Regions from separate parts of the Paenibacillus sp. 01T442 genome, predicted to be linked through region 1. Evidence: predicted binding sites of a transcription regulator. Region 1 holds the regulator's gene; the other holds the start of a gene.
What was found. The regulator NrdR, encoded in region 1, represses ribonucleotide reductase genes. The targets are predictions, from matches to a motif close to AACACNATATATNGTGTT.

Region 1 (5,795 bases):
AACCTGAGAATAAGTTAAGTGGGACATGGAGTAGCTAGAGTAGCTAGAGTAGCTAGAGTTGCTAGAGTTGCTAGAGTTGTTAGAGTTGTGAAAGTAGTTAGCCCCTCCATGCATCGCGCCACTTATTCGCCATCACAACGAATAACTACCCGCAACTTCACATATTTTCTCTCCAAGCCAATTGACATTAAATTTCAGGGATGTTATAAAGTTAGTGTATAGCACTCACAGCGTGCGAGTGCTAATTATATAAACCCTGCTACATATCGAAAGGAGATCTATCCGTGGAAAAGAAACAGTTTCAAGCCGAATCCAAGCGTCTTTTGGAAATGATGATCAATTCGATTTACACACAACGTGAAATCTTTCTAAGAGAGCTTATCTCCAACTCCAGCGATGCGATTGACAAAATTTACTACAAGGCACTTACCGACGACTCGCTCGTTTTTGACAAAGATAGCTACTTCATCAAAATTACAGCCGATAAAGACAATCGCATCTTAACGATTCGCGATACGGGTATCGGGATGACGAAAGAAGATCTTGAGAACAACTTGGGGATTATCGCGAAGAGCGGCTCTCTTGCTTTCAAGAAAGAGAACGAAGCCAAAGACGGCCACAACATCATCGGTCAGTTCGGGGTAGGCTTCTACTCCGCGTTCATGGTCGCTGACCACATTGCCGTAACAAGTAAAGCGCTTGGCAGCGACACAGCTTACAAGTGGGAATCCGATGGCGCAGACGGGTACACGATTGCACCAGCTGAGAAAGATTCAATTGGTACGGAGATTGTTCTTTCCATAAAAGCGAATACCGAAGATGATAACTACGACGAATACTTGGACGAGTATCGCCTGAAAGCGATCATCAAGAAATATTCGGATTTCATCCGCTATCCTATTAAAATGGACATCACGGGCAAGCGTCTCAAAGAAGGCAGCGAGAGCGAATTCGAGGACTATCAAGAAGAGCAGCACGTGAATAGTATGGTGCCGATCTGGCGCAAAAACAAAAGCGAGCTTACTCCTGAGGATTATGAGAAGTTCTACCACGAGAAACACTACGGCTTCGACAAGCCGCTTAAGCATATTCATGTGAGTGCAGATGGGGCGGTAGTCTACCAAGCGATCCTATTTATCCCTGAAAACATGCCTTATGACTACTATTCCAAAGAATACGAGAAAGGCCTTGAGCTTTACGCAAACGGCGTTCTCATTATGAATAAATGTGCAGACCTGCTTCCTGACTATTTCAGCTTCGTCAAAGGAATGGTCGATTCCGAAAGTTTGTCGCTGAACATCTCCCGTGAGATGCTGCAGCACGATCGTCAGCTTAAATTAATTGCGAAGAATATTTCCAGTAAAATCAAAGGCTCACTTCAAAGCCTCCTGAAGGACGAGAGAGAGAAATACGAGCAATTCTACAAGTCCTTCGGCAGACAGCTTAAATTCGGCGTTTACAGCGACTACGGCACGCATAAAGAGCTTCTGCAGGATCTTTTGATGTTCTCCTCCTCCAAGGAGAAACAGCTTGTCACGTTGGACGAGTATGTTGCGAGAATGCCAGAAGATCAGAAGTACATTTACTATGCTTCCGGTGAGTCGATGGAAAGAATCGATAAGCTTCCACAAACGGAGCTTGTAACCGATAAAGGCTACGAGATTCTATATTTCACAGATGATATTGATGAGTTCGCAATCAAAATGATTATGACCTACAAAGAGAAGGAATTCAGATCGGTGTCAAGCGGGGATCTTGGTATTGATGTTGAGGATAACGCCAACGATTCTGAGTCTGATAAAAAAGAAAATCAAGATTTATTCGACTACATGAATGGCTTATTGGCTGGTAAAGTAACGAGCGTTAAAGCTTCCAAGCGCCTGAGAAAGCATCCGGTATGCTTGTCTACAGATGGTGATGTTACCATCGAAATGGAAAAAATCTTGAACGCTATGCCGAACAACCCGAATGTTAAGGCAGAGAAAGTTTTAGAAATCAACGTCAATCATGACGTGTTCGCTTCCTTGAAGGATGCTTTTGAGAAAGATAAAGAGAAATTGAACCTGTACACAGCGCTCTTGTACAATCAAGCTCTTCTTATCGAAGGTCTGCCGCTGCAGGATCCAGTTGAATTCACGAACGATATTTGTAAAATAATGGTATAACCCCATGCTATGTATTAGGCACTGCAACTTCCATGTTGCGGTGCTTTTTACATTTAAGAAGGATCCGAAGGAGATGCTGGCTCATCTAGCACATAGACATGAATAACTTCTGGACGATTAAAGACATAAGCGAGTAAACGAGCCTGATCAAGACCAAGCGCCTCCGCTACCTTAACAATATCCAATTCGTGAATAATTTTACTTAATTTTGCGCTATTGACGGACATATGTTTCAACCATCCTTCGAATTAATGTAATTAATAGCATGCTAAACCTAACCTGTGATATAGTTTTCATATAAGACGTTATCGGTATGATAAGGGCAAAACCGCTGAAAAGTGGTGACGCAAAGCTAAAGGGACTAAATTGGCCTTCTTGTTAGTGTCCAATATGTCAGCCAGCTACCGCCTCCATCCGATAATGGCAGTTCGACAAAGGAGGAATCAGCTTCATGAATAAAATGGTAATTGACGGCAACATGAGCATAGACATAAAGCATTTAATCGAAAACTTGCATCTCCCCGATGATGATATTTTGGACATGTACTCCTTTTCATTCAGCGGCAACCTATTAACATCTGATGAAGCCATTCGATTTATTCAATTTCTTCGAAGTGAATTGGACAAACGCACTCAATAACCGAATTATGCCTTATCGCTATCAAAAATACAGTCGGTTGATGTCATTAGAATAATTTTTTTTCAAAAGCTCATGAAGGCGCGTCGTTATTGACTTTTCTCTGATGAATCAACAAAAGACAGCGCACCTCGCGCTGTCTTTTGTTGATTTTTTGTCACATTTCGAAAAAAAACGAATCAATTCGTGTCACCCTCTGATTTTCCCAATCAAACAGCTTCTTCTTCCTCTACTACTACAACGAACAATCTGGTTGTCACAACAACTATTCATACGAATTAGCTCAAAAGGAAACATAAAGCCGCGTCACCTCATGAAATCATTCATAGGGCGATGCGGCTTTTACTTAGAAGCATTGCATGTGCTGCTTATTTGTCTCGGAGCAGCCKGACATCATGCTTTCCCAATATTTGCGTTAACTCCTTCAAAAACATGTTAATGTCTTTGAACTGCCTATATACAGAGGCGAAGCGAATGTAGGCCACTTCATCGACGGGGTACAATTGCTCCATCACAATTTCACCAATGCCAAGGCTATCGACTTCAGCATGTGCCGTCGTACGAAGCTGCATTTCGACTTCGGAGACAAGCATCTCCAGCCGCTCCATGGAAACCGGTCTTTTTTCACAAGCACGAATTAAGCCCCGTAAAATTTTCTCTCTACTAAATTCTTCCCGACTTCCATCTTTTTTAATCACAATTAAAGGTGTTTCTTCTACCATTTCGAAAGTTGTAAATCTTCGCGCGCATTTCTCGCATTCACGGCGCCGACGGATGGATTTATTCTCATTGGCAGACCTGGAATCAAGCACTTTCGTACCAGAATGGTCACAGAACGGGCATTTCATTCGCTTTCATCTCCTTTCTCATTTGGAAATATCATTACCATATGTTACATGTCTTGAAGTTTGGAGTTCTGCACACAATAGATTTACCAACCGACAAGGAGGTGAACAGACATGAGTTCAAACAGAAGCAGCAATACTTTAGTCGTTCCACAAGCTAATGCAGCCTTGGATCAGTTGAAGTATGAGGTAGCTCAGGAGCTAGGTATCGCTATCCCACAAGATGGCTACTATGGCAACATGACTTCTCGTGACACTGGCTCTATTGGTGGTAGCATCACTCGTCGCCTGGTACAAATCGCAGAACAATCTCTAGCAGGTCAATTCAAGTAATCTTGAATAACACACGCTTTTGACTCTGCAAAACAGGAAGTATTGGACTTTGCGCTCCATTCGGAGCTAGTCCAATGCTTCTTTGTTTTGTGGGGCTAACATATGCATCTGCACCCTGCCATTGTTCCGTGCCCGTGTATAGCTTCGTATACTTCTCATAGTAGTAAAGAACGCGCTGCACATAATGACGGGTTTCACCAAATGGAATATCTCGAATATTGTCTTCAGAACCGTCCCACACGTTTCCATTTTTCCATTTATTCACATTACCTTGACCTGCATTATACGCTGCAATGGCATAGACTAAATTCCCATTATAATGCTTAATTAACCAATTTAGATACCATGACCCTAAATAAATATTAATATCGACTCGAAGCAAATCTTCTTGTGTATGAGGCCCTAGATTCGAGGATTCAACAATCCAATCAGCGGTATCAGGCATAAGCTGCATGAGCCCTAATGCCCCTTTGCTTGATTCTAAATGATATTTATAATTCGTTTCGACGCGAATAATGGCTGCAATTAGAAACGGGTCTATCTTGTGTTTCGCCGCGCTTTGCTTAATCTCCTGCTGAAAGTAGATGGGATATAGCTTTCTACCTATAATTCCGCTATTCATGAAGAGAACCATGACAAATACGATAAGCAGAAGAGCAAACATTCGCTTTTTCCGAAAGAACGTCATGCCAATCCCTTCCCTACCCAGAACAGCTCCACCCTCATGTTGGTTTCTTCCCAAGTTCCGCTATTATCAATCACGATATCGGCTAGCTTTCGTTTCTCCTCAATCGACATCTGTGCATCGAGTCGAAGCTGAGCATTTTCGGCTGACAAGCCATCTCGCTGCATCAGACGCTCCAATTGCAAGTGACGCGGAATATAAACAACCATGATCTCCTCAAACATCGAGATCAGATTCGATTCTATAAGTAAAGGAACATCGACCACCACCAGCTTGGTGGGGTAGTCCCGTTCATACAAAGTCATTTGTTCACGCATCTTTGCCCGAATAGGGGGATGCAACAAGCCATCTAGCTGCTTTCGCGCTTCAGGTGATCCAAAGATAATTTCACCAAGCTTCTTACGTTGCAGAGATCCATCGGATCCGATCACAGCTTGTCCAAAATGCGCAGCAACCTGTTCGAGAACAGGGCTGCCAGGCTCTACGACATCACGAGCGATCTGATCGGCGTCGATTAAAAGTGCGCCACGGCTAACAAGCATGCGGCTAACCGTACTTTTTCCACAAGCAATACCTCCAGTTAAGCCGATATTCATAAGCGATTCTCTCCTAAAGGTTCATTGTTAGTGAACTATAGCATTTTCAAAAGTCCCATGACAATCAGTACACAGCCTGGGAGAATAGAAAGCTTCTTCATCCAGTTCATTTCTGCATATCGGAAACCAATCCGCAAGCCGACTGCAAGTAAGGATCCGCTCGAAATCGAAATGACGGAAGCCGTTAATAACGGCACGAAGCCAATAAGCGCAGCCCCGATTCCCGCTCCGAAGGCATCCAAAGAGAGCGCTAAACCGAGCAAAGTAGCCTCAGAGGCAGAAATATTGCCTGATTTATCTACGTCCGCTATGGAAGGCGTCCGTAAAATTTGAATCACAAGCCCAAAACGTTTCAGCTCAATACTGAGAATCTCTTTGGTCCGCTGTAACGTATCGAAGGTCACCGGCTCCACGTAACCCGAGTTGCGAATCTCTCCATAGGGCATGCTGCTAATCATCGCTTGATCTGTCGCAGCAGCTGTTTGCTCTTGTTGCGTTTGGTTTTTCTGCCCTTGTCTCATTTGAATAAGAGCC
Region 2 (4,653 bases), on a different contig from region 1:
GCAGAAATTACGGCAGACGAGTATCGAGAGGGCAGACATATTCTGAAAGCGAAAATTGAGGCCTACCGACCCAAGGTAGTTTGCTTCGTGGGGAAGGGTGTCTATGAGCAGTATAGCGGCCGAAGAGGCATTTCCTGGGGGAGTCAACCGCAGCCAATGGTAGAAGGCGTTATTGATTATGTGTGTCCGTCTTCTAGCGGACTTGTACGAATGAAGCTGGAAGATATGGTAGCGATTTATCGAGGAATTCTGACAAGTCTCGTATAGCCTGTTTGAGGTTTTACTTGATGCTTGCACAGAATATTGCTATCATAGCCATAATACAAAACGCAAAGGTGTGGTCACTCATGGGAAACAGGGCCTATAACTTTAACGCAGGGCCTGCGGCTTTACCTCTCGAAGTACTTCAGAGAGCACAAGAAGAGTTTGTTGATTTTAAAGGCATTGGCATGTCCATTATGGAAATTTCTCACCGGAGTAGCGAATATGAGCAAGTGCACAATGAAACACAAGCGTTATTAAAGCGTATTTTTGGTATTCCAGATGGGTACMAAATTCTCTTTTTGACAGGTGGAGCGAGCTCTCAGTTCTCCATGATCCCTATGAATTTCTTGAAGGCAGGCAAGGTTGGCAGCTATGTGCTGACAGGCGCTTGGGCCGAGAAGGCTGTGCAAGAAGCAGCGCTATTCGGAGAAGTTTCTCTTGCGGCTAGTTCGAAAGAACAGAAATTTATGAAAATTCCTGCATTGAGTGACATTAACTTAGATCCGAACTCAGCTTATCTGCACATCACGTCCAATGAGACGATTGAAGGCGCGCAATTCCAAAGCTTTCCGGAAACAGGCAACATTCCTCTGATTGGTGACATGTCCAGTGATATCTTGAGCCGTCCAGTCGACGTTTCCAAGTTCAGCATGATCTATGCGGGAGCACAGAAGAACCTTGGACCATCTGGTGTGACCGTTGCGATTATTAAAGACGATCTACTTGTTGATCTGCCAAAAACAATCCCAACCATGATGCGTTATGAAACGCATAGCAAAAACAATTCCTTGTATAACACACCGCCAGCATACTCCATTTATATGGTGAATCTGGTGTTGAAATGGATTGAAGAGCAAGGCGGATTGACGGTTATTCAGAAGAATAATGTAGAAAAATCAGGCCTTATTTATAACGCAATTGACAGCAGCAATGGCTTCTACCGTGGACCCGTAGATCTAGGAAGCCGTTCTGCGATGAATATTACGTTCCGATTGCAAGATGAAGAGCTAGAGAAGAAGTTCATTAAAGAAACCGAACAGCAAGGGTTCGTTGGCTTGAAAGGTCATCGCAGTGTCGGTGGTCTACGTGCTTCCACGTATAACGCAGTTCCTTACGCATCATGTAAAGCACTCGCTGATTTCATGACGGATTTCCAACAACGCAACAGTTGAGAAAATGAATTAAGCTATTCATGGCACCCTCGTGTGCGCGTGAATAGCTTTTTTTGTGCTGAGGCATGTAGTTTCGATCGAATGGTTTAGAAGCCTGTAGAGAGTCTCTGAGCAGCTTTAAAAGCGGTAATTGGAAGATGAGTTTGGACTAGATCTAGTAGAGGATGAATGTCCTAGTCATTTCGACATTTCCGAAAAAATCAAGTAAAAAACGAAAAAATTTTTTCTAAACCCAGCGAGCCACGCCCCGTCTAGGATTGCGTGTTTTGGAATTGTAAATAGGTCGTATTGCTCGTTGACAAACACAATATATTGATATAAATTTGAATCTATCAACTAGATGTCGTGATAAAAAGCGCATTGCGAGATTGCTAGCAGAAGGCTCAAAACAAGCCGGAAATCAAGCGAAACCGCAGGTTTCAAGCTTTTTTGACCGCTTACGGAGCCGTAAAGCAAATGCAGATTCTGTCGATTAATGGGTAGATGAACTCGCGAATGACAGACGATAGAATTAGTATCTTTACTACATATAGGTTACCCTCAAGTGATGGCACAAGATAGAGAATTGACAATGATAGGAGACGGAAGCTATGTTGATTGCTTACGATTCGAAGACTGGAAATGTTCGCCGTTTTATTGCGAAGCTCCAGATGCCCGCGGTTCAAATAGAGGAAGCGATGACAATGGACGAGCCATTCGTACTCGTGACGTATACAACTGGCTTTGGACAAATTCCTCCGAAGGTAGCTTCTTTCCTAGAAAGTAATTCTTCTCGTCTTCAAGGCGTTGCAGCAAGCGGTAATCGCAACTGGGGAGACGGCTTCGCCAAAAGCGCAGATACGATCTCAGCACTTTATGATGTTCCCGTATTAACCAAATTCGAATTATCCGGCACTAAAAATGATGTAGAACGATTTGTTCAGGGGGTACAAGCAATTGCGGCACATTGAACTTAATAATGAATTAATGCAACGCGGTACGGATGGTTTTTTTCAATTAGAGAAGGATAAAGAAGCTGTTAAGGTGTTCATAGAGGAAGTCCACAGCCGAAGCCTCACATTCCCCGATACCACTTCGAAGGTTCGTTATATGATCGACAATAACTTCTACGAGAACGTTTATGACAAATACACCGAAGATGAAGTTAACAGCGTGTATCAAGTGGCACATGACAATCAATTCGAGTTCGCATCGTATATGGCAGCTTCGAAATTTTATACAGATTACGCTTTGCGCAGTGATGATAAGACGTTGTACCTGGAGCATTTCCCTGATCGCGTAGCGATCGTAGCCTTGTACTTGGGTCGCGGAAACGCCGAAACAGCACGCGTGCTTGCCCTATCGATGATGGAGCAGCGCTTGCAGCCAGCGACACCTACGTTTTTGAACGCAGGCAAGAGCCGTCGCGGTGAATTAGTATCGTGCTTCTTGTTAGAAATGGATGATTCCTTGAATTCCATCAACTATGTATTAGCAACGTGTATGCAGCTTTCCAAAATTGGCGGCGGTGTAGCGGTGAACTTATCGAAGCTTCGTGGGCGCGGTGAAACGATTAAAGGCGTTGAGGGCGCAGCGAAAGGAATTATTCCTGTTCTTAAGCTGATGGAAGATGCGTTCTCCTATGCGGATCAAATGGGCCAACGCAAAGGTTCAGGCGCGGCGTATTATAACATTTTTGGCTGGGACGTCATGGAGTTCCTTGATAGTAAGAAAATTAACGCGGATGAGAAATCCCGTTTGAAAACACTCTCGATTGGTCTTATTGTACCGAATAAATTTTATAAGTTAGCGGAGGAGAACAAGCCTCTACATATTTTCGCTCCTTACACGGTTCTGCAAGCCTATGGCAAGCACATGGACGATCTGGACATGGATGAGATGTATGATGAACTCTTAGCGAACCCGAAAGTAAAGAAGAAAGTCATCATGAATGCACGTGATATGCTGACCAAAATTGCGACTACTCAACTGGAATCCGGTTATCCATATATGATGAATCGTACGAATGCGAATAAGGATCATGCTTTGAAGGGGATTGGGACGATCAAGATGTCCAATCTGTGCACAGAGATTTTCCAACTGCAGGAAACGTCCGAAATCAATGATTACGGTCAAGAAGACACTATTCTTCGAGATATCAGCTGTAATCTAGCTTCGATGAATATTGCCAATGTGATGGATCGTAAAAAGCTGCGCGAAACTGTGCACGAAGGCATGATCGCCCTAACTTCGGTGAGTGATATGACGACGATTCACAATGCGCCAGGTGTTGCCAAAGCGAACCGTGAGCTGCACTCTGTCGGTCTTGGCGTTATGAATTTGCACGGCTATTTGTCCAAGAACAAAATTGCTTATGAAAGTGCTGAAGCGAAGGATTTCGTTCGCACCTTCTTCGCAGCGATGAATTTCTATTCCATTGAGAAAAGCATGGAGATTGCCAAAGAATCCGGACAAACGTTTGAAGGCTTTGAGCTATCGGAATATGCGAATGGGAACTATTTTACCCGTTATACAGAAACAGATTACCGTCCACTCTCGGATAAAGTGAAAGCATTATTCGAAGGCATGCCGATTCCGTCACCTAGTGATTGGAGAGCACTGCAAGCTGACGTTCAGAAGCACGGTCTTTACCATGCGTACCGTTTGGCAATAGCGCCGACGCAAAGCATCTCGTATATCCAAAATTCAACATCCAGCGTTATGCCAATTGTTGAACCGATTGAGACACGTACGTATGCGAATTCGACAACGTATTATCCGATGCCATTCATGGCTCGTGACAATTTCTTCTACTATAAATCCGCTTATCAAATGGATCAATTCAAGATTCTTGACCTCATCTCGGAGATTCAAACACATGTGGATCAAGGGATCTCGACCATTTTACACGTAAACAGTGATGTTTCAACAAGACAACTTGCTAGATTATACCTGTATGCGGCACACAAAGGACTTAAATCGCTCTACTACACACGAACCAATCAGCTATCTGTTGAGGAATGTGTAAGCTGCTCAGTATAATTAGGAAGGGGACTACCACTTATGACAAGTGCACCAACGATCAATAAACCAATCGTCAAAAAAGCGGTGAATTGGAACCGGCCCGATGATGATTTCACGATTACGTTTTGGAATCAAAATATTATGCAATTTTGGACAGATGAAGAAATTCCATTGTCTGATGATAAAATGTCCTGGATTACACTCAGCAACGTTG

Region 2: a site for NrdR is predicted at 1,738-1,755, ahead of nrdI (class Ib ribonucleoside-diphosphate reductase assembly flavoprotein NrdI). Genes of this name have one in related genera too.

What each region holds. Positions count from the first base shown of each region.
Region 1 covers NZ_JBFTPF010000006.1:168,357-174,151, reverse strand. The annotation lists gene htpG (molecular chaperone HtpG) at 285-2,165, shown strand; gene AC1DLM_RS08330 (hypothetical protein) at 2,219-2,392, opposite strand; cyclic di-GMP riboswitch class I at 2,477-2,574, shown strand; gene AC1DLM_RS08325 (hypothetical protein) at 2,617-2,805, shown strand; gene nrdR (transcriptional regulator NrdR) at 3,171-3,650, opposite strand; gene AC1DLM_RS08315 (alpha/beta-type small acid-soluble spore protein) at 3,762-3,980, shown strand; gene AC1DLM_RS08310 (lytic transglycosylase domain-containing protein) at 3,973-4,668, opposite strand; gene coaE (dephospho-CoA kinase) at 4,665-5,261, opposite strand; gene AC1DLM_RS08300 (MntP/YtaF family protein) at 5,297-5,795, opposite strand, start outside.
Region 2 covers NZ_JBFTPF010000034.1:5,399-10,051, forward strand. The annotation lists gene AC1DLM_RS21825 (mismatch-specific DNA-glycosylase) at 1-267, shown strand, start outside; gene serC (3-phosphoserine/phosphohydroxythreonine transaminase) at 348-1,436, shown strand; gene nrdI (class Ib ribonucleoside-diphosphate reductase assembly flavoprotein NrdI) at 2,027-2,386, shown strand; gene nrdE (class 1b ribonucleoside-diphosphate reductase subunit alpha) at 2,373-4,457, shown strand; gene nrdF (class 1b ribonucleoside-diphosphate reductase subunit beta) at 4,479-4,653, shown strand, end outside.